3 regions of the Streptomyces sp. NPDC057424 genome follow, and region 2 is predicted to be linked to each of the others. Evidence: riboswitches for the same ligand, from Rfam matches in the RefSeq annotation. Region 2 holds a riboswitch; each other region holds the start of a gene.
What was found. Region 2 has a riboswitch for cyclic di-AMP ahead of ACFU3E_RS14465 (M23 family metallopeptidase). Riboswitches for the same ligand answer to the same signal wherever they lie in the genome.
Positions count from the first base shown of each region.

Region 1: another riboswitch for cyclic di-AMP. It lies ahead of ACFU3E_RS24740 (C40 family peptidase); the one in region 2 lies ahead of ACFU3E_RS14465 (M23 family metallopeptidase).
Region 3: another riboswitch for cyclic di-AMP. It lies ahead of ACFU3E_RS15645 (NlpC/P60 family protein); the one in region 2 lies ahead of ACFU3E_RS14465 (M23 family metallopeptidase).

Region 1 covers NZ_JBHVCP010000034.1:38,366-47,925, forward strand. Annotated here, with positions in the region: gene bla (class A beta-lactamase) at 1-396, opposite strand, end outside; gene bioD (dethiobiotin synthase) at 481-1,206, opposite strand; gene ACFU3E_RS24705 (adenosylmethionine--8-amino-7-oxononanoate transaminase) at 1,208-2,488, opposite strand; gene bioB (biotin synthase BioB) at 2,481-3,650, opposite strand; gene ACFU3E_RS24715 (8-amino-7-oxononanoate synthase) at 3,802-4,929, shown strand; gene ACFU3E_RS24720 (DUF397 domain-containing protein) at 4,981-5,211, opposite strand; gene ACFU3E_RS24725 (helix-turn-helix domain-containing protein) at 5,221-6,081, opposite strand; gene ACFU3E_RS24730 (ATP-binding protein) at 6,295-6,753, shown strand; gene ACFU3E_RS24735 (DUF6328 family protein) at 6,891-7,520, opposite strand; gene ACFU3E_RS24740 (C40 family peptidase) at 7,602-8,075, opposite strand; cyclic di-AMP (ydaO/yuaA leader) riboswitch at 8,079-8,291, opposite strand; gene ACFU3E_RS24745 (hypothetical protein) at 8,628-8,936, opposite strand; gene ACFU3E_RS24750 (ATP-dependent Clp protease proteolytic subunit) at 8,944-9,560, opposite strand, start outside.
Region 2 covers NZ_JBHVCP010000014.1:20,004-29,563, reverse strand. Annotated here, with positions in the region: gene ACFU3E_RS14475 (M16 family metallopeptidase) at 1-558, shown strand, start outside; gene ACFU3E_RS14470 (M16 family metallopeptidase) at 555-1,943, shown strand; cyclic di-AMP (ydaO/yuaA leader) riboswitch at 2,135-2,299, shown strand; gene ACFU3E_RS14465 (M23 family metallopeptidase) at 2,312-3,100, shown strand; gene ACFU3E_RS14460 (GntR family transcriptional regulator) at 3,289-3,984, shown strand; gene ACFU3E_RS14455 (HPr family phosphocarrier protein) at 4,152-4,433, opposite strand; gene ACFU3E_RS14450 (GNAT family N-acetyltransferase) at 4,613-7,447, shown strand; gene ACFU3E_RS14445 (DUF5998 family protein) at 7,499-8,086, shown strand; gene ACFU3E_RS14440 (alkaline phosphatase family protein) at 8,086-9,282, shown strand; gene ACFU3E_RS14435 (thymidine kinase) at 9,329-9,560, shown strand, end outside.
Region 3 covers NZ_JBHVCP010000016.1:19,681-29,240, reverse strand. Annotated here, with positions in the region: gene ACFU3E_RS15670 (DUF5691 domain-containing protein) at 1-1,563, shown strand, start outside; gene ACFU3E_RS15665 (cobalamin B12-binding domain-containing protein) at 1,773-2,189, opposite strand; gene ACFU3E_RS15660 (lipase family alpha/beta hydrolase) at 2,713-3,576, shown strand; gene ACFU3E_RS15655 (M23 family metallopeptidase) at 3,796-5,349, shown strand; gene pcrA (DNA helicase PcrA) at 5,408-7,885, opposite strand; cyclic di-AMP (ydaO/yuaA leader) riboswitch at 8,200-8,372, shown strand; gene ACFU3E_RS15645 (NlpC/P60 family protein) at 8,381-9,559, shown strand.

The DNA of each region.
Region 1 (9,560 bases), on a different contig from region 2:
CAGTTCGCCGACGGTCATGCCGGTCGCGACGTGGTCCTCCGTGACGGGGGAGTAGCCCGACTTCATGACGTAGTCCCGGGTGTAGTGGACGCGCCGGGCCAGGACCTCGCCGTGGCGGTCGAGGTCGCGCAGGACCGCAGCGGCGGCGAGCGTCTTGAACACCGAGGCCATCGGGAAGCGCTCGTCGGCCCGGTAGGCCACCGTCCGGCCCGTGCGCATGTTGCGGGCGTACACGCCCAGCCGCGCGGTGTGCTCCTGCTCCAGTTCCCGCAGTCGCGCGGTGACACCGCCGGTGCCCGGAAGCGCGTGGGCCGTGCCGCCGCCCAGCGCGAGAGCGGCGGCCGTGCCCAGCGCGAGGGCCGTACGGCGGGACGGGCGTGGTCCGTTCCTGTGCAAGGTGGTCCCTTCGGAGGTGATCACATTCGTAGTTCAACACGCGATCACGCCCGCGCCGGTTTCATCGCGCGCCCGCCCGGACCCTCAGAACGCCCCGGGCGCCTCCCGTTCCCGGAACGCCTCCGCGTCCCAGGAGCCGTCCAGCCTGGGCGCCAGCCAGTGCGGCGCGGCCGCCTGGAAGTCCGCAGGGGGCAGGGCCCCCGACCCGGCCGGGACGGAGCCCAGCAGCGGGGCTCCGGCCACCTCCGGCAGGTCCGTGAGATTGCACCGCGCGGCGAGATCCGGGGCCGCGGGCCAGCTCCCGATGACGATCCCGGCCGGTTCCAGCCCCCGGGAGCGCAGTTCACGCGCCGTGAGCTCCGTCGTGTTCAGGGTGCCCAGCCCCGAGGGCGCCACGACCAGCACCGGCGCCGACAGCAGCCGGGCCGCGTCCGCCAGGGTGCCGCCGGCCGCGTCGAACCGGACGAGCAGTCCGCCGGCCCCTTCGACCAGCACCAGGTCGTGCTCGGTGGCCAGTTTGGCGGCGGCCTCCGCGACCTCGTGCGGACGGACCGGGGCCCGGCCGGCCCGGCGCGCAGCGGTGGCCGGCGCCAACGGCTCTGGGTACCGGGCCAGTTCGGCCGTCGTCACCGGGCCCGCGAGGCGGGCCACCTCGGCGGCGTCCCCCGGCTCGTCCGGCCGTACGCCCGTCTGCGCGGCCTTCAGCACGGCCACCGAACGGCCGGCGGCCAGGGCCGTCGCGGCGACGGTGGCGGTCACGACCGTCTTGCCGACCTCCGTGCCCGTGCCCGTGATCACCAGTACCGGCATGTCATCCCTCCCGCGCCGCCGCGCACACGGCCCGTGCGATCCGCGCCAGGTCCGCGTCGCCCGTGACGTACGGCGGCATGGTGTAGATCAGATCGCGGAACGGCCGCAGCCACACGCCCTCACGCACGGCTGCCTCCGTCGCGGCCTGCATGTCCACGGCGTGATCCAGTTGCACGACGCCGATGGCGCCGAGCACCCGCACGTCCTTCACTCCGGGCAGGTCCGAAGCCACCGAGAGCCCGTCCCGCAGGCCCGTCTCGATCCGCTCGACCTCCGCGCGCCACTCCTGCCCTAGCAACAGCTCGATCGAGGCGCAGGCCACCGCCGCCGCCAGCGGGTTGCCCATGAAGGTGGGGCCGTGCGCGAGCACCGGCACCTCGCCCCGCGAGATGCCGTCAGCCACCCGTGCGGTGCACAGGGTCGCCGCCATCGTCACATAGCCGCCGGTCAGCGCCTTGCCCACGCACATCACGTCCGGTGTCACGGCCGCGTGCTCCGCCGCGAACAGCGCGCCCGTACGGCCGAAGCCGGTCGCGATCTCGTCGAACACCAGCAGCACGTCATGCGCGTCGCACGCCTCGCGCAGCACCCGCAGATACGCGGGGGAGTGGAACCTCATCCCGCCCGCGCCCTGCACCACCGGCTCGACGATCACCGCGGCGAGCTCGTCCGCGTGCTGCGCGATCAGCGACCGCAGGTGCTCGGCGTACGCCTCCTCGTACTCCGCCGGGGGCGGGTCGGCGAACACCTGACGCTGCAGCACCCCGGTCCACAGGCCGTGCATCCCGCCCTCGGGATCGCACACCGACATCGGCTGCCAGGTGTCGCCGTGGTAGCCGCCGCGCCAGGTCAGCAGCCGCTGCTTGCCGGGACGGCCCAGCGAACGCCAGTACTGCAGGCACATCTTGACCGCGACCTCGACCGACACCGACCCCGAGTCGGCGAGGAAGACATGCTCCAGGCCCTCGGGTGACATGTCGACAAGGAGCTTCGCCAAGCGCACGGCGGGCTCGTGGGTGAGCCCGCCGAACATCACGTGGCTCATGCGCCCGAGCTGCTCGCGCGCGGCCTCGTTCAGCACCGGGTGGTTGTAGCCGTGGATCGCCGACCACCAGGACGACATCCCGTCGACCAGCTCTCCCGAGCCGCCGGCGAGCCGCAGCCGCACCCCGCTCGCCGACTCCACGACCAGCGGTTGCTGCCGCCCGGGCATCGGGCCGTAGGGATGCCACACATGCCGCCGGTCGAGCTCCAGCAGTTCGGAGACGGCCGGCTCAGGCATTGGGCGCGAGGTCCGTCCCGGTGCCCCGGCGGCGCACGGCGACCAGGTCGGTCCGGGGTTCGGCGCCGACAGGGGGGCCGGCGACCTGCGGCTCTTCGCCGGAGCCGCACGCCCCGCCGCCGTCACCGCAGACTCCGCCACCGTCGTGGCAGCCTCCGGCCCGGTGCTCCGGAAGCGTCACCCGGTCGGTGCCCTCCACCTCGAAGCCGGCGTCCGCGATCATCTCGAGGTCGGCCTTGCCGGCCTGGCCCTCGCTGGTGAGGTAGTCGCCGAGGAAGATCGAGTTGGCCAGGTGCAGGGCGAGCGGCTGCATCGTGCGCAGATGGACCTCGCGCCCGCCGGCGATGCGCACCTCGACGTCGGGACAGACGAACCGTGTCATCGCCAGGATCCTGAGGCACCGCTGGGGGGTTAGGTTCCATTCCTTGCCGAGCGGGGTGCCCTCGAACGGGATCAGGAAGTTGACCGGAACCGAGTCCGGGTCCAGCTCACGCAGCGAGAAGACGACGTCCACCAGGTCCTCGTCCGTCTCGCCCATGCCGGCGATCAGCCCGGAGCAGGCGGACAGACCGGCCGCGTGCGCCTTCTGCACGGTGTCGACGCGGTCCTCGTACGTGTGCGTGGTGGTGATCTCGCCGTACGTCGCCTCGGACGTGTTGAGGTTGTGGTTGTAGGCGTCGGCGCCGGCCTCGCGCAGGCGCTCCGCCTGGCCGTCGGAGAGCAGTCCGAGGCAGGCGCACACCTCGACGCCCTCGTTGTTGTCCTTGATCGTCTTGATCGTCTCGGAGACCCGGTCCACGTCCCGGTCGGTCGGGCCGCGCCCGCTGGCCACCAGGCACACCCGCTTGGCCCCTCCGGCCACACCGGCCGCGGCCGCGTCGGACGCCTGGTCGGGCTTCAGCCAGGTGTACTTCAGGATCCCGGCCGTCGAACCGAGCCGCTGCGAACAGTAGGAGCAGTCCTCGGGGCACAGGCCGGACTTGAGATTGACGAGATAGTTCAGTTTCACCCGTCGGCCGAACCAGTGCCGGCGCACTTTTCCGGCCGCGGCCACCACATCGAGCAGGTCGTCGTCGGACGTCGCGAGGACGGCCAGTGCCTCGTCGCGGGTCGGCAGCTCGCGCCGAAGCCCCTTGTCCACCAGCGTGTTCAGCAGGTCCATGAGAGCCGATCCTGTCCTACGGACCCGCTCCGGGCCAAGGAGAGTTCGTACAACAGAGTCGCTTCGAGGTGTGGGTATTGCCACACAGTGACCTGCTGGAGGTCCCGCTAGTGTCTGTGCACTGCCTACAAATTCCCCGGAGGACCCCCCCATGGCGTTCGGCTGGATCGACGAGCAGGCGGAGCTGCGCGCCCGCGCCGGACTCGTACGGACTCTGCGACCCCGTCCGGCCGATTCGCCGCTCCTCGACCTGGCGAGCAACGACTACCTCGGGCTGGCCCGCCACCCCGAGATCACCGAGGGCGCGGCCCGGGCCGCGCGGACCTGGGGCGGCGGCTCGACGGGTTCCCGGCTCGTCACCGGCACCACCGAACTGCACGCCGAACTCGAGCGGGAACTGGCCGATTTCTGCGGCTTCGAGGCAGCCCTCGTCTTCTCCTCCGGCTACGCCGCCAACCTCGCCGCGGTCACCGCCCTGGCCCCGCACGGCTCCCTGATCGTCTCCGACGCGGGCAACCACGCCTCGCTCATCGACGGCTGCCGACTGGCCCGCGGCACCACCCAGGTCGTGGCGCACGCCGAGCCGGACGCCGTGCGCAAGGCGCTGGCAACCCACGAGGGCACGGCGATCGCCGTGTCCGACACGGTCTTCTCGGTCGACGGCGACGCGGCTCCGCTCACCGCGCTGGCCGAGGCCTGCCGGGAGCACGGCGCCGGGCTGGTCGTCGACGACGCCCACGGCCTGGGCGTCCTCGGCGACGGCGGCCGCGGCGCCCCGTACGCGGCCGGGCTCGCGGGCGCCGGCGACGTGGTCGCGACGGTCACGCTGTCCAAGTCGCTCGGCAGTCAGGGCGGTGCCGTCCTCGGCCCCGCCCGGGTCGTCGACCACCTGGTCAACGCCGCCCGGACGTTCATTTTCGACACCGGACTCGCCCCCGCGGCGGCGGGAGCGGCCCTGTCGGCCCTGCGGTTGCTGCGCCGCGAGCCGGAACGGGCGGCACGGGCCCGCGCGGTGGCGGGCGAACTGCACGCACGCCTGACCGCCGCGGGTCTGGAAGCGGTACGTCCGGACGCCGCGGTGGTCTCGGTGCGGGCGCCCTCCCCCGAGGACGCCGTGCGCTGGGCGGCGCAGTGCCGCGCGGCGGGCCTGGCCGTGGGCTGCTTCCGGCCCCCTTCCGTGCCGGACGGCATCTCACGGCTCAGGCTGACCGCCCGCGCGGACCTGACCGGTCAGCAGATGGAACGCGCTGTACGGCTGATCGGCGAGGCGCGGCCATGAGTCGGCGTGACACGGCCGTGCGTCGCACGACGACGGCCTGATCGAACGCGGTTACATGCGGTCCACCCCGGCCGCGAACGCGGCCCAGCTCCCCGGGGAGAAGAGCAGCGCGGGTCCGGCCGGGTCCTTGGAGTCGCGCACGGCGAGCAGTCCGGCCCAGGGCGGGGCGCCCGGACACGCGGTCTCGACGCAGTTGTTCGCGCCGGTGCTGTAGCTGCTGCGCAGCCACCGCACACCGTGCAGCTCGATGCTTGAGGGGACATGACGAGGCAGTGCACGCATGGTGCCTCCTTACGCGCCGGCGGCTGTCCCGGCGATGAAATCCAACGAGTCCTCGGGCGAAAGGGCGTGGATCTGAAGGGCGTTGAAGGCCTCCGTGTAGGCCTGGAGGTCTTCTTTCCGTTCGAGGTAGAGGCTACTCGTCAAGTGGTCGAGAACAACCACATCCAGATCAGAAGTGCTCGAAAATGACAAGATAACGAAAGGGCCGGTGACGCCGATGTGCGCCCCGGCAGCGAACGGCAGTACCTGGAGGCGTACTTGGGGCAGCCGGGCCGCCTCGACCAGCCGCTCCAGCTGGCGGGCCATGACCCCGGGCCCGCCCACCTCCCGCCGCAGCACCGCCTCGTCCAGGACGGCGCTGAGACTCAGCGGGGGATCCGCGCGCAGCACGTCCTGCCGGGCCAGCCGCACCTCGACCAGCGTGTCGAGCCGGTCCTCGGGGAGCCCCTCCACCGCGGCCCGCGTCACCGCACGCGCGTACTCGGGCGTCTGCAGCAGGCCCGGGACGACGGTGGTCTCCAGTGTGCGCATCGCGCCGGCCTGGGACTCCAGGCTGATGAAGTCCCGGTAGGTCGGCGGCAGTACCCCGCGGTAGGCGTGCCACCAGTGGTGCCGGCCGCCGCTGTCCTCGGAGCCCGCCAACACCATGAGCAGTTCGCGAAGCTGGGAGTCTGCCACGCCGTAGGCGTCGAGAAGTAACCGCACATCGGCCGGTTTCACCCCGCTCGTGCCCGTCTCGATCCGGCTGACCTTGGACTGGTGCCAGCCCACCAGCCGGGCCGCCTCACCGCTCGTGAGCCCCGCAGAGGTACGCAGCGCACGCAGTTCGGCGCCCAGTTTCCGGCGGCGCACCGCGGGACCGTGCTGCATGGGCACCTCCTTACTCCTTCCGAGCCACCCAAATACGGTCTCGCGTCGCAGAGTTCACCGCTTTGAGCGACAGATATATGCATATCTTGGTGGATCGCCGTCCTTCAGGGGTGTTCTGGTGGCAGTCTGGCGACGAAGCACCAGTCCGGGACCGTACTCGAACCATCCGCTCCGTGTCGGGCTGCGGTCCCGTGGGAAAGGGACGACGTCGCCATGGCAGACCATCTGGAAGCATCCGTCACTCTGCCGAGCGATCCCGCCTCGGTCTCCGCAGCGCGTGCCTACGTGGTGGGCACGCTGGCGGAGTGGGGCCTGCCGGCGGACACGGAAGTGTCCGACACCGTCCGGCTCATCATCTCCGAACTCGCCACCAACGCCGTCCAGCACACCTTCGGTCAGTCGCCCACGTTCACCGTGGACGTCGTGCTCGACCGCGACGAGCACCTGCGCATCGGTGTCACGGACGGCCACCCGCGCTTCCCCAGACGCCTGCCCGCAGCCGTCCAGCAGGACAACGGCCGCGGCCTGGTCATCATCCGCTGGCTGACCGCGGAATGCGGCGGCAGGCTCCGCATCCGACCCACCCGTGAAGGCGGCAAGACCATCTCGGTCGAACTCCCCTGGGCCGTCCCGGTCCAGCCGGTGACGACGGCGGTCCAGCAGGAGCCGTAGTCACACGGAGCAGGATCCGGAAGAACTCCCCGGCGCGTGCCCTCCGCGCAGCCCGGCCCGCGCGACCCACATCCGGGCCATCCGCACGGCTGCGACGCCCGTGCCGAGCCTCATGACCCACCGGGGGCCCGCGGCCGTCACCGGTGCCGTGCCGGCGCCTCCCGGTGTGCTGCCGCCCCTCGCAGCCCTGACGGCTGCCTGACGGTGCGCCGCAGCGGCGCCGGGATCCCGACGTCGCTCCGGCCCGGCTGCTCCTCGGCGGGCTCCCCGGTGCCGTCCGCCTCGCGGCGCAGCCCCGCCCGCCGCACCAGCCGCGGGAGCAGCCCCCACAGGCCGACGCAGACCAGGAAGGTCGCGGCGCCCGCGGCGATACCACCGGTCCGGCCCGTGGTCACGTCGACCACCAGCAGCACGGAACCGCTGAACGCGAACACCAGCACGCTCAGGCCGGTGCTGGCCAGGCGCGAGGAAACCCGCACGATGCGGGGCTTGGCGCCCTGCTGGAAGAGAGAGCGGTGCAGTGCGGCCGGCGCGGTGAAGAGCGCGGCGGCGAGGACCGCGAGCAGCAGCGTGACGACGTAGGTGACGCGCTGGACCGTGTCGAGGTCCTCGAAGCGCGACGTGAAGGCCAGCGACAGCAGGAAGGCGAAGAGGATCTGCACGCCCGTCTGGGTGACGCGCAGTTCCTGGAGCAACTCGACGAAGTTGCGGTCGGCGCGCTGCAGCGGAGTCTCGTTGCGCGCGGTGCAGGGACGGTGCTCGGCCATGGGGTCGCGGGTATCCATGTGAGCCCGTGTCACGCTCCGGCATGCGGCGGCGCGTCGGGGCGCCGCCGCACGCCGGGCGGATCACTTCACGCGCCCGTACCAGACGCTCTTGGTCCAGATCTTCTGCAGTCGCACCACGTCCCCGCTCTTCGGGGAGTGCCAGAGCTTGTTCTTACCCGCGTAGATACCGACGTGGTACACGTTGCTGCCCGAGTGGAAGAACACCAGGTCTCCCGCCTTGCGGTTCTTGGCGGAGATGTGGCGCGTCTTGTTGTACTGCTGGGCAGCCGTGCGGGGGAGCTTCTTGCCGGCCTTCTTGAACGAGTAGAGCGTGAGCCCGGAGCAGTCGAACCGGTGCGGACCGGTGGCCCCGTACTTGTACGGTGAACCCTTCTTCGAGGCCGCGATCTGGAGTGCCTTGGTCGCCGGCGTGGCTGCCGCGGCATCCGAGGCGAAGCCGGGCGCCACTATCGAGCCGCCCACCGCGGCGATGGTGAGCGCCGAGGCCGTGCCGGCCCGGGCCATGAGCGACGGGACACGATTGAGCGCAGTCATGCGCAACCCTTCGTCAGCCGCCTGTGAAGGATGACCTGTCGGATTCGGGCTGGCGAAGTTGCCCGGCCGCTGACGCGGCTTCACCCCAAGGGCTGCTCGGATCCGGTCATGGCGTGACCGTCCCGGCGACCCGTCGTGCTTGGGTCCTCCACTCCTGCCGATCCACTCCTGTCGACCGGTCATCCGGGCGGCGGCAGGACTCGGCGTCCGCCCGGATCGCCCCGCCACAGCGGCGGGGGCTTGTCGTCAGACAGGGATCTTGGCTCATGGCTGTCCGGATTTCCCAACGGAACCGGGGATTTGTGTTGTTACTCACCACTCACCCGTTCGGGTGGACACGTGTGCGTTCGAGCCACTGTCCACGGGTTCGCGCATCGCCGGACCAGCAGCGGAATGCCCCATTCCGTCCGAGGGCTAAGCGTGTTGCGCAACCGGAACGGTCCCGAAATCGGTCTCCCGCCTACTCCGAACAGGGGTACGTCTTTTGGTCCGTTTCAACTCAGGTCCGGACGCTCCGCCAACGGGGCGGGCGTCCGGACCGACGCTTCCGCGTCAACTGACGGACTCCGGGGGCAGGGTGAGGCGGGACGTGCGCCGTTCGCCGTCCAGCACCCGTAGCGCCCGGGCCAGGGTGCCGGAGTGCAGCTCCGTCTCGCCCCGCTGGTGCATCAGGGCCAGCGCGTCACGCAGCGCGGTCGCCTTGCCGACCAGGGCCTGGGCGGCGCGCAGCCCGCGGTAGGCGTCGCCGTCCTGGGCCGGGTTGATACGGCCGAGCAGGTCGACGACCTCGAGGTAGCGGTCGATCAGCTCCGCCTCGGCGCGCGTCAGGGCGGGCAGCGGCGGCAGTTCGGGCGGGAGCACCAGGGCCTCACTGCCCGGTCGGCGGGGCCAGGGTGGCCTTGCGGCCGGGGATGATCCCGTCCACCAGGCCGTACTCCACCGCCTCCCGGGCGGTGAGGATCTTCTCCCGCTCGATGTCCTTGCTCACCTGCTCCCGGGTGCGGCCCGTGTGCTGGGCGAGCATCTCCTCCATCCGGCTCCGGATGCGCGTCAACTCGTCGGCCTGGATGGCCAGATCGCTCGCCTGCCCGCGGACCGGCTCGGGCAGTGCGGGCTGACGGATCACCAGGCGGGCGTCGGGCAGCGCGAATCGCTTGCCGGGCGTGCCCGCCGCCAGCAGCACCGACGAGGCGGCACCGGCCTGGCCCAGGCAGATCGTCTCCACGTCGCAGGAGAGGTACTGCATCGTGTCGTAGATCGCCGTCATGGCGTGGAAGGTGCCGCCGGGGGAGTTGATGTAGAGCGAGATGTCGCGCTCCGGGGCCTGGTGCTCCAGGTGCATGAACTGGGCCATCACGTCGTTCGCCGAGGTCTCGTCCACGGGTGCCCCGAGGAAGACGATCCGCTCCTCCAGAAGCTTCGAGTACGGATCCATCGTCCGTTGCCCGGACCCGGTGCGTTCGGTGAACTCGGGCAGCACGTAGC
Region 2 (9,560 bases):
CACGACGGCACGCGCGCGTGCGACGCGGCCGACCTGGCCCTCACCGTCCTCGGCGGCGGTGAGTCCTCCCGTCTCTACAACCGGCTCGTGCGGCGCGACCGTACGGCCGTGGCGGCCGGATTCGGCCTGCTGCGGCTCGCCGGGGCGCCCTCGCTGGGGTGGCTGGACGTGAAGACGTCCGGTGACGTGGAGGTTCCGGTCATCGAGACGGCCATCGACGAGGAGCTCGCCCGGTTCGCCGAGGAGGGCCCCACGGCCGAGGAGATGGAACGCGCCCAGGCCCAGTTGGAGCGCGAGTGGCTGGACCGGCTCGGCACGGTCGCGGGCCGCGCCGACGAACTGTGCCGGTACGCCGTGCTGTTCGGCGACCCGCAGCTCGCCCTGACCGCCGTCCAGCGTGTGCTGGAGATCACGGCGGAGGAGGTCCAGGAGGTCGCCAAGGCCTGCCTGCGGCCCGACAACCGCGCGGTGCTCGTCTACGAGCCCGTCGCCGACGAGGACGCCACCGAGGACACCGCAGCCGCGGCCGGCGACGAGAACGAGGAGGCGGCCAAGTGACCGAGCTCGCCACGATGGACTTCCACCCCCGGCCGCAGGCGGGCGACCCCCGGCCGTGGGCCTTCCCCGCCCCTGAGCGCGGCACGCTCGACAACGGCCTGACGGTGCTGCGCTGCCACCGCCCCGGCCAGCAGGTCGTCGCCGTTGAGGTGCTGCTGGACGCCCCCCTGGAGGCCGAGCCGGCCGGCCTCGACGGTGTGGCCACGATCATGGCCCGGGCTTTCTCCGAGGGCACCGACAAGCACTCCGCCGAGGAGTTCGCCGCCGAACTCGAGCGCGCGGGCGCCACCCTCGACGCGCACGCCGACCACCCCGGCGTACGGCTCAGCCTGGAGGTTCCGGCCTCCCGGCTGACCAAGGGGCTGAACCTGATCGCCGACGCCCTGAGGGCGCCCGCGTTCGCCGACAGCGAGGTCGAGCGGCTGGTCAACAACCGCCTCGACGAGATCCCGCACGAGCTGGCCAACCCCTCCCGCCGTGGAGCCAAGGAGCTCTCCAAGGAGCTGTTCCCGGCGGACTCGCGCATGTCGCGGCCCCGGCAGGGCACCGAGGAGACCGTCGCGGCGATCGACTCCGCGGCCGTACGCGCCTTCTACGAGAAGCACGTCCGCCCCGCCACGGCCACCGCCGTGGTCGTCGGCGACCTCACCGGCATCGACCTCGACGTGCTGCTCGGGGACACGCTGGGCGCCTGGACGGGCTCCTCGGCCGAGCCGCGCCCCGTGCCGCCGGTGACCGCCGACGACACCGGCCGTGTCGTCATCGTGGACCGCCCCGGCGCCGTCCAGACGCAGCTGCTGATCGGCCGGATCGGCCCGGACCGGCACGACCGCGTGTGGCCCGCGCAGGTGCTCGGCACGTACTGCCTCGGCGGCACCCTCACCTCCCGCCTGGACCGCGTCCTGCGCGAGGAGAAGGGCTACACCTACGGCGTACGGGCCTTCGGCCAGGTCCTCAGGTCCGCCCCGGACGGTACGGGTGCCGCGATGCTCGCCATCAGCGGTTCCGTCGACACCCCCAACACCGGCCCCGCTCTGGAGGACCTCTGGACGGTGCTGCGCACCCTCGCCGCCGAGGGGCTGACCGACGCCGAGCGGGACGTCGCCGTGCAGAACCTGGTCGGCGTGGCGCCGCTGAAGTACGAGACGGCGGCGGCGGTCGCGAGCACGCTGGCCGACCAGGTCGAGCAGCACCTGCCCGACGACTACCAGGCCACGCTGTACCGGCAGCTCGCCGCGACCGGCACCGTGGAGGCCACCGCGGCGGCCGTGAGCGCCTTCCCGACGGACCGTCTGGTGACCGTCCTCGTCGGTGACGCCGCGCAGATCAAGGCGCCTGTCGAGGCCCTCGGCATCGGCGAAGTCACCGTCGTCGCCGCCGAGTAGCGGCACGCGCGCAGGGGCCCTGGTTGTCTTCTAAGGCACCAGGGCCCCTTTATGCCCGAATTTGCTATGGAGGTTGCCTGTCTGCCCTGTGGGATGCGCTACAAAAGCCGGGATCCGTTTGGGAATTGAAACCGGCGCCGCTTAGCGTCATCCGGGCTGTTCGTCAGGCAGTGCGCCGCACCCGCGGCACCGGACAGTCATCGCCGAGTCCCCGTACGGCGCGAGCCAGGGGAGCCGGGGACCCACCGCAGTCCCTGGGGTGAATCGGACGCCCGCGCGAGTCGCGAGGGAGTCCGTAGGAGACCTTCCTGCTCCGAACCCGTCAGCTAACCCGGTAGGCGAGAGGGAAGGAAAGGACCAGCCACCACATGGCGTTCACTCGCGCCACCGGGAAGCACCGTCGTCCCAGCAGGATCCAGCGCGGCACCGCCCGCGCGGCGGGCGTCGCGGCCCTCGCCACCACCGGCGTGATCGGCACCGTGGCGGCCCCCGCGGCCTTCGCCGCCGAGCCCAGCGCCGAGCAGACCGGCCTCACCCCGGTCGTCACCATGGGCGACACCGCGGCCCAGCAGATCGACGCCCAGGCCCTCGCGCAGCAGCACGCCGCCGACGAGGCCGCCGCGAAGCAGAAGGCCGAGGAGGCCGCCCGCAAGCGGGCCGCCGAGCTGGCCGAGAAGGCCAAGGAGGCCGCCGAGAAGGCCCGCGAGGCCAAGGAGCGCGCCGCTCGTGAGGCCGAGCGCAAGCGCCTGAACACCTTCGTGTCCCCGATCTCCGGCTCCTACGTGTCCACCAGCTACAAGGCCAGCAGCGGCCTGTGGTCCTCCGGCAGCCATACCGGTGTCGACTTCCACGCCGCCAGCGGCACCTCGGTCCACGCGGTCGGCGCGGGCACCGTCGTCGAGGCCGGCTGGGGTGGCTCCTACGGCAACCAGATCGTGATCAAGATGAACGACGGGACGTACACCCAGTACGGCCACCTGTCCTCCGTCGGCGTCTCGGTGGGCCAGCAGGTCACCCCCGGCCAGCAGATCGGCCTGTCCGGCGCGACCGGCAACGTCACGGGCCCGCACCTGCACTTCGAGGCCCGTACGAGCCCCGAGTACGGCTCGGACATCGACCCGGTCGCCTACCTCCGCTCGCACGGCGTCAGCGTCTGACCGGAACCTCTCCGCTGTCCCCGAAGCCCCGGCTCCCCGAGCCGGGGCTTTCGGCGTGTGCGGCCGTCCGCTGTCCAAAAAATATCCATGGATTCCCGCCTGGCGTCGGAAATTCCGGCTCATTGCAATAGAGTCACGGAACGCGCGCCGTTCGTCGGCGTTTCACGGGGATTAAGCGGAGGTCGGTCATGCGTATTCCCGCGCACTCGGTGTGCACGGCCATCCGGGACGACATCGTCGCGGGTGTCCACGCACGCGGCAGCCGGCTCACCGAGGAACTCCTCGCGCGCCGCTACGGCGTCTCGCGGGTGCCCGTCAGGGAAGCGCTGCGCACCCTGGAGGCCGAGGGCTTCGTGGTGACCCGCAGGCACGCGGGCGCGTGCGTCGCCGAACCCACCGAGCAGGAGGCCGGCGACCTGCTGGAGATGCGCATGCTGCTGGAGCCGCTCGGTGCGGCCCGCGCCGCCCAGCGCCGCACCGAGGCGCATCTGAAGGTCCTGCGCGGCCTGGTCCGGCTGGGCCAGGAGCGGGCCCGCCGGGGCAACAGCGAGGATCTGCGCTCTCTCGGCGGCTGGTTCCACGAGACGCTCGCCCAGGCTTCCGGCAGCCCCGCGCTGACCTCGGTGCTCACCCAGCTCCGCCACAAGATCGCGTGGATGTACGCGGTGGACGCGCCGGTCAGCCCGGTGGAGTCCTGGACGGAGCACGGCGCGATCGTGGACGCGGTGGCGCGCGGGGACAGCGAGCGGGCGCGGGCGGTCACGGCGCTGCACACCGAGCGCGCGACGGGCGCGCACCGCCTGCGCTTCGGCTCCGCCGGGGAGCGCACCGAGCGTGTGAGGAACTCGCAACATCCCGTAAACACGGCGAGCCTGCGGCATTAACACGGCAGCCGTATACAATGAGCAGCTAATTCGCAGGGCTCTGTCTCCCCTGCCCGGAAACAGGGAATTCCTGAATTCTCGCCGGTTGCCGACCGGGAATGGCGAAGGGCCCGCCCGGTGAATTCGGACGAGCCCTTCGCTGTGCGCCGGATCGGACGCTCGGGAAATCAGACGGTCTCGGGCAGTTCCTCGAGACCCTCGGAGACCAGCTTCGCCAGCCGGTCCAGGGCGGCGTCCGCGCCCTCGGCGTCGGAGGCGAGGACGATCTCCTCGCCCCCCTGGGCGCCGAGGCCCAGGACGGCCAGCATCGAGGCCGCGTTGACGGGCTTGCCGTCAGCCTTGGCGATCGTCACCGGGACGCCTGCGGCCGTGGCGGCTCGGACGAAGATGGAGGCGGGGCGGGCGTGGAGGCCCTCGGCCCAGCCGACGTTGACGCGGCGCTCAGCCATGTGTTGCTGCCCTTCGGTGTTCAGGGTTGTCTAGACCAGTTTCCCATATCGTGAAGCCCACCTGGAGCGGTCCTCGCGTTCCACTCCAGGGGTGCCGTCGGGTCGCGGCCTCGACCCCACTGACGCCCTCCACAGACTGCCTCGCGCCGCTGCCGGACGCTAGCCGTACTCTGGGGCCCATGCAGACCTCGCCGGACCGGCACGAGTATCCCGCCCACTGGGAAGCCGACGTGGTGCTGCGCGACGGGGGTACCGCGCGCGTCCGGCCCATCACCGTTGATGACGCCGATCGCCTGGTCAGCTTCTACGAGCAGGTCTCCGACGAGTCGAAGTACTACCGCTTCTTCGCGCCGTACCCTCGCCTGTCCGCCAAGGACGTCCACCGCTTCACGCACCACGACTTTGTGGACCGGGTGGGACTCGCGGCCACGGTCGGCGGCGAGTTCATCGCCACCGTACGCTACGACCGGATCGGCGCCGACGGAACGCCCGCGTCCGCACCCGCCGACGAGGCCGAGGTCGCCTTCCTCGTGCAGGACGCCCACCAGGGTCGCGGGGTCGCCTCCGCGCTGCTCGAACACATCGGCGCCGTCGCCCGCGAGCGCGGCATCCGCCGCTTCGCCGCCGAGGTGCTGCCCGCCAACACCAAGATGATCAAGGTGTTCACGGACGCCGGCTACACCCAGAAACGCAGCTTCGAGGACGGCGTCGTCCGTCTGGAGTTCGACCTCGAACCCACCGACCGCTCCCTCGCCGTGCAGTACGCGCGTGAACACCGCGCCGAGGCGCGCTCCGTGCAGCGTCTGCTCGCTCCCGGCTCGGTCGCCGTCATCGGCGCCGGGCGCACGCCGGGCGGCGTGGGCCGCAGCGTCCTCCGCAACATCCGGGACGCCGGGTACAGCGGCCGTCTGTACGCGGTGAACAAAGCCCTCCCCCAGGGGCAGCAGGAGCTCGGCGGGGTGCCCGCCCACCGCTCCGTGCGGGACATCGACGGCCCGGTCGACCTCGCGGTCGTCGCCGTACCGGCCGAGCACGTCCCCGAGGTCGTCACCGAATGCGGCGAGCACGGCGTGCAGGGGCTGGTCGTGGTGTCCGCCGGGTACGCCGAGAGCGGCCCCGAAGGGCGCGAACTCCAGCGCGCACTCGTGCGGCAGGCGCGCACGTACGGCATGCGGATCATCGGCCCCAACGCCTTCGGCATCATCAACACCTCCCCGCGAGTACGGCTCAACGCCTCCCTCGCCCCCGAGGTGCCGCGCCCCGGCCGCATCGGCCTGTTCGCCCAGTCCGGCGCCATCGGCATCGCCCTGCTGTCCCGGCTGCACCGGCGCGGCGGCGGCGTCACGGGCGTGACCGGTGTCTCCACCTTCGTCTCCTCCGGCAACCGCGCCGACGTCTCCGGCAACGATGTCCTGCAGTACTGGTACGAGGACCCCGACACCGACGTCGTCCTCATGTACCTGGAGTCCATCGGCAACCCCCGCAAGTTCGCCCGGCTCGCCCGCCGGACCGCCGCGGCCAAGCCCCTGGTCGTCGTCCAGGGCGCGCGGCACGGCGCCGCCCCCCAGGGGCACGCCGTACGGGCGACCCGGCTGGCGCACGCGACCGTCTCGGCGCTGCTGCGGCAGGCAGGCGTCATCCGCGTCGACACCATCACCGAGCTGGTGGACGCCGGCCTGCTGCTGGCGCGCCAGCCCCTGCCCGCCGGCCCCAGGGTGGCGATCCTGGGCAACTCGGAGTCGCTCGGACTGCTCACGTACGACGCCTGCCTCGCCGAAGGCCTGCGGCCGCACCCCCCGCGGGACCTGACCACCGCGGCCTCGGCTGCGGATTTCCACGCCGCCCTGTCCCGCGCCCTGGCCGACGACCGGTGCGACGCCGTCGTCGTCACCGCCATACCGTCGGTGGGGGAGGGCTCGGTCGGTGACGCGGCTCTCGCGGAGGCCCTGCGCTCGGCATCGGCCGCGGCACCGGCCAAGCCGGTCCTGGTGGTCCACGTGGAGCTCGGCGGCCTGGCCGAGGCCCTGTCGGCGGCGGCGAGCACGGCACCGCAGACCGCAGCGGACAACGACGACGCCCCACGCCCGGCACCCACCGAACGACGCCCCCCGGCTGCGGAGGTGCAAGGAACCACCGAGGCCCTCGAAGGCGCCCGCCTCATCCCCGCCTACCCCGCCGCAGAGCGCGCCGTCCGCGCCCTCGGCCAGGCCGTCGCCTACGCCCAGTGGCGGCGCGACGCCGCAGACCCCGGCAAGGTGCCCGAGTACGAGGACATCGACGAGAAGGGCGCCGCAGCGCTGATCGACGGCCTCCTCGCGCGCGGGCAGGGACTCACACTCGGCACGGACGAGACCTGCGACCTCCTCGGCCACTACGGCGTCCAGGTCCACCGTGCCCTGCCCGCCCCGACCCCCGACGCCGCCGCCGAAGCCGCCCGTACCCTCGGCTACCCCGTCGCCCTCAAGGCCACCGCCCCGCACCTCAGGCACCGCGCGGACCTGGGCGGCGTCCGCCTCGACCTTGCGGACGAGGACCAACTGCGCAGGTCGTACGCCGAGTTGGCCGAGCTGTTCGGCGCGCCGGAGGAGCTGCGGCCGGTGGTGCAGCGGATGGCACCGCGCGGTGTGGACGTCGTCGTCCGGGCCGTCATCGACCCCGCGGCCGGAGCCGTGCTCTCCTTCGGGCTCGCCGGGGCCGCCTCGCAGCTGCTCGGGGACACGGCGCACCGGCTGATCCCGGTCACCGACCGTGAGGCGACCTCGCTGGTGCGCTCGATCCGCACCGCCCCCCTGCTGTTCGGCTGGCGCGGCTCCGCACCGGCCGACACCCGTGCCCTGGAGGAGCTGCTGCTGCGGGTGTCCCGGCTGGTCGACGACCACCCCGAGGTCGTCGCGGTCACCCTGGAGCCGGTCGTCGTCGCCTCGCACGGCCTGAGCGTCCTCGGCGCCTCCGTGCGTCTCGCGCCCCCGCCCGCCCGCGACGACCTCGGCCCGCGGACCCTCCCCGCGTACTGACAGGGGGCGAGCTGTCCCTCGCAGTCAGTGGCCCCCCGTAGGATGGGCGTCATGGCCAAGACCAGTACGACGACCCAGGGGCTGCGGTCGGCGATCGAACGCAGCGGCTACTACCCGGCCCTCGTGGCCGAGGCGGTGGAGGCCGCCGTGGGCGGCGAGCCCATCCGGTCGTACCTGGTCCACCAGGAGACGACGTTCGACCAGAACGAGGTGCGGCGGCACGTGACGGTGCTCGTCCTCACGGACAACCGCTTCATCGTCAGCCACACCGACGAGCAGGCCGCCGACAGCACCTCCCCGACGCCGTACGCCACGACGTCGACGGAGTCCGTGAAGATCGGCCGCATCTCGTCGATCGTGGTCAGCCGCGTGGTCGCCAACCCCGAGTCCTACAAGCCGGGGACCCTGCCCCGCGAGGTCGTCCTCACCATCGGCTGGGGCGCCGTCTCCCGCATCGACCTGGAGCCGGCCGCCTGCGGCGACCCCAACTGCGAGGCGGACCACGGCTACACCGGCAACTCGACGGCGGACGACCTCAGCCTGCGCGTCAGCGAGGCCGGGGACGGACCGGAGACCGTGCGTGAGGCGCTCGCGTTCGCGCAGGCCCTCTCCGAGGCGACCGCGGACACGACCCGCTGATGGCACAGCCCGAAACGGCCTGGGACCACCACCCCGAACCGCTCGCCGTCGCCTCCGCCCCCGTCCCCGAGTACGGCAGTGGGTCGCTCGCCGACCTCCTGCCCACCCTGGCCGCCGGCCTGGGCGTCCCGGACATGGGCGCCGCGATCAGCGAGCTGACCCCCGCCGACCGGAACTGCGTGTTCCTGATCGACGGCCTCGGCTGGGAGCAGCTGCGGGCGCACCCCGGGGACGCCCCTTTCATGACCTCCCTGCTCGCCACCTCCCGCGGCGGCACCGGGCGTCCGCTCACCGCCGGCTACCCGGCGACCACGGCGACCTCCCTCGCCTCCGTCGGCACCGGACTGCCGCCCGGCGCGCACGGCCTGCCCGGCTACACCGTCCGCAACCCGGACACCGGCGAGCTGATGAACCAGCTGCGCTGGCAGCCGTGGACCCCGCCCGGCCCCTGGCAGCCGTACCCCACGGTCTTCCAGCTGGCACACGCGGCCGGGGTGCACGCCGCGCAGGTGTCGTCCCCGACCTTCGAGAACACCCCGCTGACCAAGGTCGCGCTCAGCGGCGGAAGGTTTCTCGGGCGGCTGTCGGGCGAGGACCGCGTCGACCTGGCGGCCGAGCAACTGGCCGCGGGCGACCGCTCCCTGGTCTACACGTACTTCGCCGAGGTCGACGGCGCCGGCCACCGCTTCGGCGTCGACTCCGACGCCTGGCGTGGCCAGCTCATGTACGCCGACCGCCTCGTTCAGCGCCTGGCCGAGCAACTGCCCCCGCGCAGCGCGCTCTACATCACCGCCGACCACGGCATGATCGACGTGCCCTTCGACGAGCAGCACCGCATCGACTTCGACGAGGACTGGGAGCTGAGCGCCGGGGTCGCCCTGCTCGGCGGCGAGGGCCGCGCCCGCCACGTCTACGCGGTACCCGGCGCGGCGAACGACGTGCTGACCTGCTGGCGCGAGGTGCTGGGTGAGCAGTTCTGGGTGGCCTCACGCGACGAGGCCATCGCGGCGGGCTGGTTCGGCCCGCGCATCGACGAGCGGGTGTACGGCCGGATCGGTGACGTGGTCGCAGCCGCGCGGGACGACGTCCTGCTCATCGCCTCCCAGCGGGAGCCCAAGGAGTCGGCGATGGTCGGCAACCACGGTTCGATGACCCCCGCCGAGCAGCTGGTCCCCCTGCTCGAAGTACGCTCCTGAGACAGCCCCACACCGACCCCTCACGCCGAAAGGTGCTCAACTCCACATGCCCGAGCTGGTGTTCTTCTGCGGAACGATGGACTGCGGGAAGTCGACGCTGGCTCTCCAGATCGAGCACAACCGCTCGGCGCGCGGCCTGCAGGGCATGATCTTCTCGCGTGACGACCGTGCCGGCGAGGGCAAGCTCTCCTCGCGCCTCGGCCTGGTGACGGACGCGGTGGAGGTCGGGGACGGGCAGGACCTCTACGGCTACCTCGTCGACCACCTCTCGCAGGGCG
Region 3 (9,560 bases), on a different contig from region 2:
GACGCCGCTTCGGCCCTGCTGGACGCGGCGGCCGTTCAGACCGTGCGACGGCGGGCCGGTCTGCGCCCGGCGCGGGCGGCCGAACGTCCTCGGCCGGCTCCGCAGGACACGCGTCCGACGCTGCCGCCGGCGGCCGCCCGAAGGCTCGCGATGCTGCTGGCCGACCGCCCCGGCCCGTCCGGCGGCGGCCGGCGGGGCACCGCGCCCGACCTGACGGAGCTGCTGCCGCAGTGGCTCGCGACGGCGAACGCCCGTGGTTTCGCACCGCCTCCGCAGGTGCTTCCGGCGTTGCTGGACGCGGCCCGGGGGCGTACCGACCTGCGTCCGGCGGCGCTGGAGTTCGCGGGGCCGCGGGCCCTGTGGCTGGCACGGCTGAACCCGGACTGGCGGTTCGCCCTGCGCGCCGCCCCGGGCGGCGGAGCGGCCCTGCCGCACCCCGAGGACGACGACAGGATCCAGCAGCTCTGGCAGGAGGGCCTGTTCGCCGAACGCGTCGCCCTGCTGTCCGCCCTGCGCTCGCGCGAACCGGCTCCCGCACGCGACCTGCTCGCGACGACGTGGGCGACGGAACGGGCCGAGGACCGGCTGATGTTCCTCGATTCGCTGCGCGCGGGCCTGGGCCCGGACGACGAGCCGTTCCTGGAACAGGCCCTGTCCGACCGCAGCCGCAACGTCCGGGCGACGGCGGCGGAGCTGCTGTCGGCCCTGCCCGGTTCGGCGCTCGCCGCGCGGATGGCGGTCAGGGCGGAGGCGTGTGTCGCCATCGACCACGTGCGGGCCGCCCAGGCCAGTGGGACCGGCCGTGAGGACGAGGAAACCGGAGGGAACACGCGGACCATTCCGGCGATCGCCGTCGAGGCGCCGCACGAGTGCGACCCGGGCATGGAGCGCGACGGCGTCGTGGCGAAGGCCCCGGCCGGTCGCGGTGAACGGTCCTGGTGGCTGGGTCAGCTGGTGGAGGCCGCACCGCTGGGCACCTGGTCGCGGCGGCTCGGCGGGCGCACGCCCCGGGAGATCGTGGTGCTGCCGGTGGCGGACGACTGGCAGGGCGAACTGCACGCGGCGTGGTGCCGGGCGGCGGTGCGCCAGCGGGACGCCGAGTGGTCACGCGCGCTGCTGGGCGAGCCGTCGGCGCCGGAAGCGGGCGGTCCGGGCGCGGTGTCCCTGGCCGAGCGCGCCAAGCTGCTGGGCACGCTGGGTGCTGCCGAACGGGCCGAGTGGGTGGCCGGCTTCATCGCCGCGCACGGCCTGTCCGAGGCCTTCCAGCTGCTCGGGGTGTGTGCGGTGCCCTGGGCGGCGCCGCTCGGCAGGGCGGTGGTGGACGCGCTCAACATCGCTCGGGACGCGGGGAGTTATCCATGGAGTTTCAGCGGAGTCATGGGCTTGGCCGAGCGCTGTCTCGACCCGTCCGAGGCCGCCCGGCTCGATGCTCTGCTGGCCGTACCCGACGAACCGGAGAACGCGTCCCCGGGAGCCGGCGGCTACTGGGCGGAGGCGTTCCAGCGCCTGGTCACGACCCTGCGCCTGCGTGCGGCGATGACCGACGAGCTGGGAGCCGCCTGACCCTCTTCCGCGCCTGCGGCGGCGCGCGCCGCGACCCGCTCGATGACGGGCGCCTCGCGGCACCCGGCCTCACGTGCCCTACGGCAACCGGCTGCCGCGAGGCATGCCACCGATCGGGACGGCCGCCGGAGGCAGTCGCCCGTCCCCGTCGAACCGAGAGTGCGTCGCCCCTGGCCGGGCAGGGGCGCCCCGGTGGGACCGCCGGAGGTCTACGCCTCCGCGGGCTGGCGCGCGTTCGTCCGGACCCAGTCCACGATCGACGCCGTCGTCGCGCCCGGGGTGAAGATCTCCGCGACGCCCTTCTCCTTCAGCAGGGGGATGTCCGCCTCGGGGATGATCCCGCCGCCGAAGACCAGGATGTCCTCCGCGTCGTGCTCCCTGAGCAGGTCGATCACCGCCGCGAAGAGCGTGTTGTGCGCTCCGGAGAGGATGGACAGCCCGATCGCGTCGGCGTCCTCCTGGATCGCCGTGTCGACGATCTGCTCGGGAGTCTGGTGGAGCCCGGTGTAGATGACCTCCATACCGGCGTCACGCAGGGCCCGCGCGATCACCTTGGCCCCGCGATCGTGGCCGTCGAGCCCCGGCTTGGCCACCACGACGCGGATCGGACCGGCTGCCACACCCATCACTGCCTCCATGAAGCGACTACATCCATCCGTACCGACAAGTACCGCACACATCGGGCAAGCCGTACACGCCGCACCGCACGGACAACCCGCCCCGAACCGTCCGGGCAAGTGAACGAACGTTATCTCCAGGATCCCGCAACCGGCAGTTTCGCGGCGGATACCGAGGGGGAAATCACACGATGGGACAAGCGCAAGGGGAGCCGCATCGAGGTTGCCGTACCGCCGCGCCATCCAGACGCACCACGGCGGCACGGCACCTCGGCGAAGGCACGCAGGGCACGTACCGCACGCACGGCACGCAGGGCAGACACGGCGCATCAGCGGGGAACCTCGTCACCCCACCGTTCGGGGACCTCCGTCGTACCACCGGCGTCACACACGCCACACGCCGCGCTCTGCCCCCGCGGCTCACGCGGCTCACGCCGCTCGTGCGGTCACCGACGGCCGTCTTCGCAGCTGCTTTCCACGAGGGCACACGGGGGGCGGAGCCGTCCTCCCGCGTGCCGACAGGAGGTCGGCCATGAAGGTCACCAGGGCTGCTCTGCCCTTTCTTCCGTTCTGCGAGCGCCTGCTGCCGGGCAGACTGGCGGGACTCTCCCTGGCTCTCCTGAAGGCCACCGCCCTGGAGATCGCGATCCTGGCCGGGCATCTCCTTCTCTATCCATCCGGCATCACCCAGGAGCGGCGCGCCCCCGCCCCGGCACTGCCCGCGGACGGCGCCGCCCAACTGCCCACGGAAGCCAAGCCGCCGGTCGTCCTGCTGCACGGCTTCATCGACAACCGCTCGGTCTTCGTCCTGCTGCGCCGCAGCCTCGCCCAGCACGGCAGGCAGCAGATCGAGTCCCTCAACTACTCGCCGCTGACCTGGGACATACGGGCCGCCGCCGAGCGGCTCGGCCGGCACATCGAAGAGGTCTGCGAGCGCACGGGGGCCGGCCGGGTCGATGTCGTCGGGCACAGCCTCGGCGGCCTGATAGCGCGCTACTACGTGCAGCGGCTCGGCGGTGACACACGCGTGCGGACCCTTGTCACGCTCGGCACGCCGCACTCGGGAACCCGAGTGATGCCCTTGGCGGACGCGCACCCCATCGTGCGCCAGATGCGCCCCGGCTCACCGGTGCTCGAAGAGCTCACTCTGCCCGCCCCTGACTGCCGAACGCACTTCGTCAGCTTCTGGAGCGACCTGGACCATGTGATGGACCCGCTGGAGACGGCCTGCATCGACCATCCCGATCTGACGGCGCAGAACGTGCGCGTGACCGGCATCGGCCATCTCGCCCTGCCCGTGCACCCCGCCGTCGCCCACGGGATACGGCAGGTCCTCGACACGGCCCACCCGGGTGAACCGTCCGCCGAACACACCGGCGATCTGACGGTCGCCTGAGACTCGTCACACTGCGGTCACTCGACACCACAACCCTGATCAACCTCGAACAAACTTCGAACACAGAACCAAACCCGTGCCCGCAGTCCGCCAAAACACGGCCGAATGCCCGTTTCCTGCGCGCGCGAAACCTGCCGAAGATTGTCGTGCCCGCGTACCGCCGGGTACAGTCACCGCACTGCTCTGGCAGCCCCTGTTGTCGAGGCGAAAGAGAAGTTGGTGAACGACCGTCACCCGTCGGGGACCATGACCCCGGCTCCGGCTTCCGACGCCGCCTCCGCGCACTACGGGTCGTACGGCACCCAGGAAGCCCAGTACGGCGACTTCACCACGTACGGCGACTACGCCGCCACCGGATTTGACGCCACCGGTGCCACCGCAACCGGTACCGACGGCACCGGTTTCGACGCCACCGGGCACGCCACCGCGAGCTTCGCGACCGACCCCCTCTTCGGCGACATGCCGGGCAACGGCCACGACACGGGCGCCTACGACGCCGGTCACTGGCCCACCGGCACGCACGAGAACGTGCACTACGACGCGTACGCGGCCCAGCACCACGCCGCCTACGACACCGGCGTCTACGACACGGCCTCCTGGACGGCCGAGCAGCAGCCGATGTCGGCCATCCCGTCCCAGGCCCCGTCTCCCGACGCCACCGGGCAGTGGGAGACCGGCGCCTGGCTCCAGCCCGACCAGTCCGGCAACCCCGCCGACCACACCCAGCAGTGGGAATGGGGCACGCAGAGTTTCGACACGGGCGCCTACGACGCCACGCAGTGGAACTCCGACGGCACCGCCGCACCGGATCCCGACGCGTACGAGCACCCCGCTGAAACCTTCGACCAGTACGAGACCGCGACGTTCGAGCAGGTCGGCTACGGCGAGTCCGACGGGACCGGTTACCACGACCCCGCCGCGGAGGGCGACGAGCCGGAAACCACCGGTGAACTGCCCGTCGTCACGCCTCTCCTGGACGGCCAGGAGGACGTCACCCCGGCCCCGTCGTCGCGGGCGGCCGCGCGCGCCGGTTCCCGTTCCCGCCGCCGTACGCCCCCCAAGCGCTCGGCGCTGATGACCATCGCGGTGCCCTCGGCGTGTGTGATGGGTGTCGCCGGGATCGCCGCCGCCTCCGTCGGCACCTTCGCCGACGACAGTGCCGCGGAGGCGCAGACGATGGCGGCGGACGCGCAGCCGGTCAAACCAGCCGCCGCCAACAACAAGCTGGACACACAGCTGCAGAGCCTCTCCGCCGGTGCCGACGACTTCGCCGACCGGGCCAGCCGTACGCAGGAGCGCATCGATCTCAAGGCCCAGCAGGCGGCCGAGAAGAAGCGGGCGGCTGAGGAGGCGGCCCGCAAGGAGCGGCTGCGCCCCAAGTTCGCCCTGCCGGTCGCGCGGCACGGACTCAGCGCCACCTACGGCCAGTCCGGCATCAACTGGATGTCCCTGCACACCGGCATCGACTTCCCCGTCTCGTACGGCACGACCGTGATGGCCGCGACGGACGGCACCGTGCGCACGCAGTGGAACAGCGCGTACGGCAACATGCTGATCCTGACCGCGAAGGACGGCACGGAGACGTGGTACTGCCACCTCTCCACCTACACGGTCGCCTCGGGCACGACCGTGAAGGCCGGCGATCCGATCGCGCGCTCCGGCAACTCCGGCAACTCCACCGGCCCGCACCTGCACTTCGAGGTGCGCCCGGGCGGCGGCTCGGCGATCGACCCGCTCCCGTGGCTGCGCAGCCACGGCATCGACCCGACGTAACGTCCCGGCAGCCCCCGCCCGTCGGGCGAGCAGGGGCCCACCGGCTCACCTCACGGTGCTACAGCTTCTCCACCGGCGCGTACCGCAGCAGCAGCCGCTTCGGCTTGGTGTCGCCGAAGTCGATCGTCGCCTCGGCGTTGCCGCCCGTGCCCTTGACCCCGACGACGGTGCCGAGCCCGAACTGGTCGTGCGTGACCCGGTCGCCGACCGCCAGTGACACCACCGGCTTCTCGGCGGTGCGGCGCGTGGCGAAACCCGAGGCGCCCGACGCCGAGGAGCGCGAGCGGGACGAGGACAGCGAGGCCGCCACCGCCGAGACCGGCCCGGAGGACGCGGGTGCGGTCGCTCCCGTCCGCTTCCACTCCACGTGGGTCGGCGGGATCTCCTCCAGGAACCGGGAGGGCGGGTTGTACGACGGCTGGCCCCATGCGCTGCGCAGCGTGGACCGCGTCAGATACAGCCGTTCCCGCGCGCGTGTGATGCCGACGTAGGCCAGGCGCCGCTCCTCCTCCAGTTCCTTGGTCTGGCCGAGGGCGCGCATGTGCGGGAAGACGCCGTCCTCCATGCCGGTCAGGAAGACGACCGGGAACTCCAGGCCCTTGGCGGTGTGGAGGGTCATCAGGGTGATGACGCCGTCGCCGTCCTCCTCGTCGGGGATCTGGTCGGAGTCGGCGACCAGCGCGACCTGTTCGAGGAAGTCGGACAGGGTGCTCGGCTGTTCCTCGCCGCGCTCCTGCTCGAACTCCATGGCGACTGCGGCGAGTTCCTGAAGGTTCTCGATCCGGGTCTCGTCCTGCGGGTCGGTGGAGGCCTGCAGCTCGGCGAGGTACCCGGTGCGCTCCAGTACGGCCTCCAGCACCGTGGCCGGTCCGGCGCCGGACTCGACGACGGTACGGAGGTCCTCCATCAGCGTGTTGAACCGCTTGACGGCGTTGGTGGAACGCGCGGCCATGCCGTACGCCTCGTCGACCCGCTTGAGCGCCTGCGGGAAGCTGATCTTCTCCCGCTGGGACAGGGCGTCGATCATGGCCTCGGCGCGGTCACCGATGCCCCGCTTGGGGACGTTGAGGATCCGGCGCAGCGGCACCGAGTCCTCCGGGTTGGCCAGCACGCGCAGGTAGGCCAGGACGTCCCGGACCTCCTTGCGCTCGTAGAAGCGGACACCGCCGACGACCTTGTAGGGCAGGCCGACGCGGATGAAGACCTCTTCGAAGACACGGGACTGGGCGTTGGTGCGGTAGAAGACGGCGACGTCGCCGGCCTTCGCCTCGCCCGCGTCGGTGAGGCGGTCTATCTCCTCGGCGACGAACTGCGCCTCGTCGTGCTCGGTGTCGGCGACGTAGCCGGTGATGCGCGCACCCGTGCCGGCGTTGGTCCACAGGTTCTTGGGGCGGCGGGACTCGTTGCGCTCGATGACCGCGTTGGCCGCGCTGAGGATGGTCTGGGTGGAGCGGTAGTTCTGCTCCAGCAGGATCGTCGTCGCGTCCGGGTAGTCCTCCTCGAACTGGAGGATGTTGCGGATCGTCGCACCGCGGAAGGCGTAGATCGACTGGTCGGCGTCACCCACCACGCACAGCTCGGCGGGCGGGACCTCGGCTTCCGGCGGCACGTCGACCGGGTGCTCGGAGGTGCCGACCAGCTCGCGGACCAGGGCGTACTGGGCGTGGTTGGTGTCCTGGTACTCGTCGACCATGACGTGCCGGAAGCGGCGGCGGTAGTGCTCGGCGACGTCCGGGAAGGCGCGCAGGAGATTGACCGTCGTCATGATCAGGTCGTCGAAGTCGAGGGCGTTCGCCTCGCGCAGCCGCGACTGGTACATGGCGTAGGCCTGGGCGAGGGTCTTCTCGAAGCCGTCGGTGGCCTGTGCGGCGAAGTCCTCCTCGTCGATCAGCTCGTTCTTCAGGTTGCTGATCTTGGCGCTGAAGGACTTCGGCGGGAAGCGCTTGGGGTCGAGGTCCAGGTCGCGGCAGACCAGGGCCATCAGGCGCTTGGAGTCGGCGGCGTCGTAGATCGAGAAGGAGGAGGTGAAGCCGAGCTTCTTGCTCTCCCGCCTGAGGATGCGGACGCACGCGCTGTGGAACGTCATGACCCACATGGCGTTCGCGCGCGGGCCGACGAGCTGCTCGACGCGCTCCTTCATCTCGCCGGCGGCCTTGTTGGTGAAGGTGATCGCGAGGATCTGGCCGGGGTGCACGTCCCGCTCGGCGAGCAGGTGGGCGATGCGGTGCGTGAGCACACGGGTCTTGCCGGAGCCGGCGCCGGCCACGATGAGCAGCGGGGAGCCGGAGTGCACGACGGCGGCGCGCTGGTTGTCGTTCAGCCCCTCCAGGAGGGCGGCGGTGTCCACCGCCGGGCGGGGGGCACCGTCCCGGTAGTAGGCGTCCCGGTCCGGGGGCACGTCGAACTTCCCGCCGAACAGATCGTCCGGAACCGGCTCCGGAGCGTGATCGTCCTCGGGCGGCGGCGGGGGCTCGTCCGCGGGGCCCCGCTGGGCCTGGAGGTTCGCCAGGAAGTTGTCGTCAAAGAGGCTGCTCATCGCTCTCCGAGTCTAGGGCGCCTCACTGACAGCCCGCCGCCGCCCCGAGAACATCGCCGCCCGCCCGCACGCCCGCCGACCGCCCGGCGGCGCATTGTCGCCCTCCATGACCGCATGATCACGTCCTGCTACACCCCCCGCAAATGCGGACCATCCATGACCAAACCTCCTCGATCGTTCACTCTCCGCAACGCTCAGGAACGAGGTCACGAAAATGTATCGGGCATATCACCCATCAACCTTCACAAGGGCCACACGAGTTGGCTACGGTGCGACCGGGCCGCATGACCCCCACCGGCGAACGTCGCCGGGCCGCGCGGCCTCCGCCGAGTCCGGTGTGCCGCAGCGGCAGCCGGAGCCGGGGACCCAACCGTGAACCTGGGGTGAATCGGCCCGACTCCCTGTGCGGAGAAGGCCGTAGGGCAAACCTTCCGAAGCACCCGCCCGAACCCGACAGCTAACCCGGTAGGCGGAACATGGAAGGAGTCGCCTCCCTTGGCGTCGCACCGCAAGTCGCGTCCTACGGGTACGCGCGTGGCAGGCATACGGCCCCCCGCCCTCGCAACGGCGGCCCTCACGTCCGTGGCCCTGCTGTCCCAGTCGGCCAACGCCGCCCCCGAGGCCGACGACAAGCCCAGCCTCGAGGAAGTCGAGAAGAAGGTCGACGACCTGTACCGCCAGGCCGAGTCGGCGACCGGCAAGTACAACGCGGCCAAGGAGAAGACCGCGAAGCAGCGCAAGCGCGTCGACACCCTCCTGGACGACGTCGCCCAGCGCACCCAGAAGCTCAACGAGGCCCGCGAGGAACTGGGTTCCTTCGCCTCCGCCCAGTACCGCACCGGCGCCGCCGCCCCGGACACGGCGACGTTCCTGCTCGCGGACACTCCGCAGGACTACTTCGACCGGACCCAGCTGATGGACCGGATGACCGGCCGTCAGAAGGCCGCGGTCGACGACTACGTCACGCAGCAGTCCGAGACGATGGAGAAGCGCCAGGAGGCCACCGAGAGCCTCGAGACGCTCACCGAGTCGCAGGGCGATCTCAAGACGGCCAAGGCCACCGTCCAGCGCAAGCTCGCCGACGCGCGCGAGCTGATGTCGAAGCTGACCGCCGAGGAGAAGGCCCGGCTCGCGGCGATCGAGAAGGAGAAGCGGGAGGAGGCCGCCCGCAAGGCCGACGAGCTGGCCCGGCAGCAGGCCGCGCAGCAGCAGGCGCAGGACGAGGCCGCCCAGCAGCAGGACAGCGGGTCCTCGTCGTCGGGTTCGCCGGGCTCCGGCTCATCCTCCTCCACCGCGCCGGCCGACTCCTCGTACGCCACCAAGGCCGACAAGGCGCTCGCCTTCGCCCGCGCCCAGATCGGCAAGCCGTACGTGTGGGGTGCCGTCGGCCCCGGCTCCTACGACTGCTCCGGCCTCACCCAGGCCGCCTGGAAGGCCGCGGGCGTCACCCTGCCACGCACGACCTACGACCAGGTGAACGCCGGCACCACGGTCCCGCTCTCCCAGGCCCAGCCCGGCGACCTCGTGTTCTTCTACGACGACCTCTCCCACGTCGGCATCTACATCGGCAACGGCATGATGATCCACGCCCCGAAGCCCGGCACGTATGTGCGCGAGGAGTCGGTCTACTACGACGGCGAGTCGGCGATCCACAGCGTGGTGCGCCCGGCCTGAG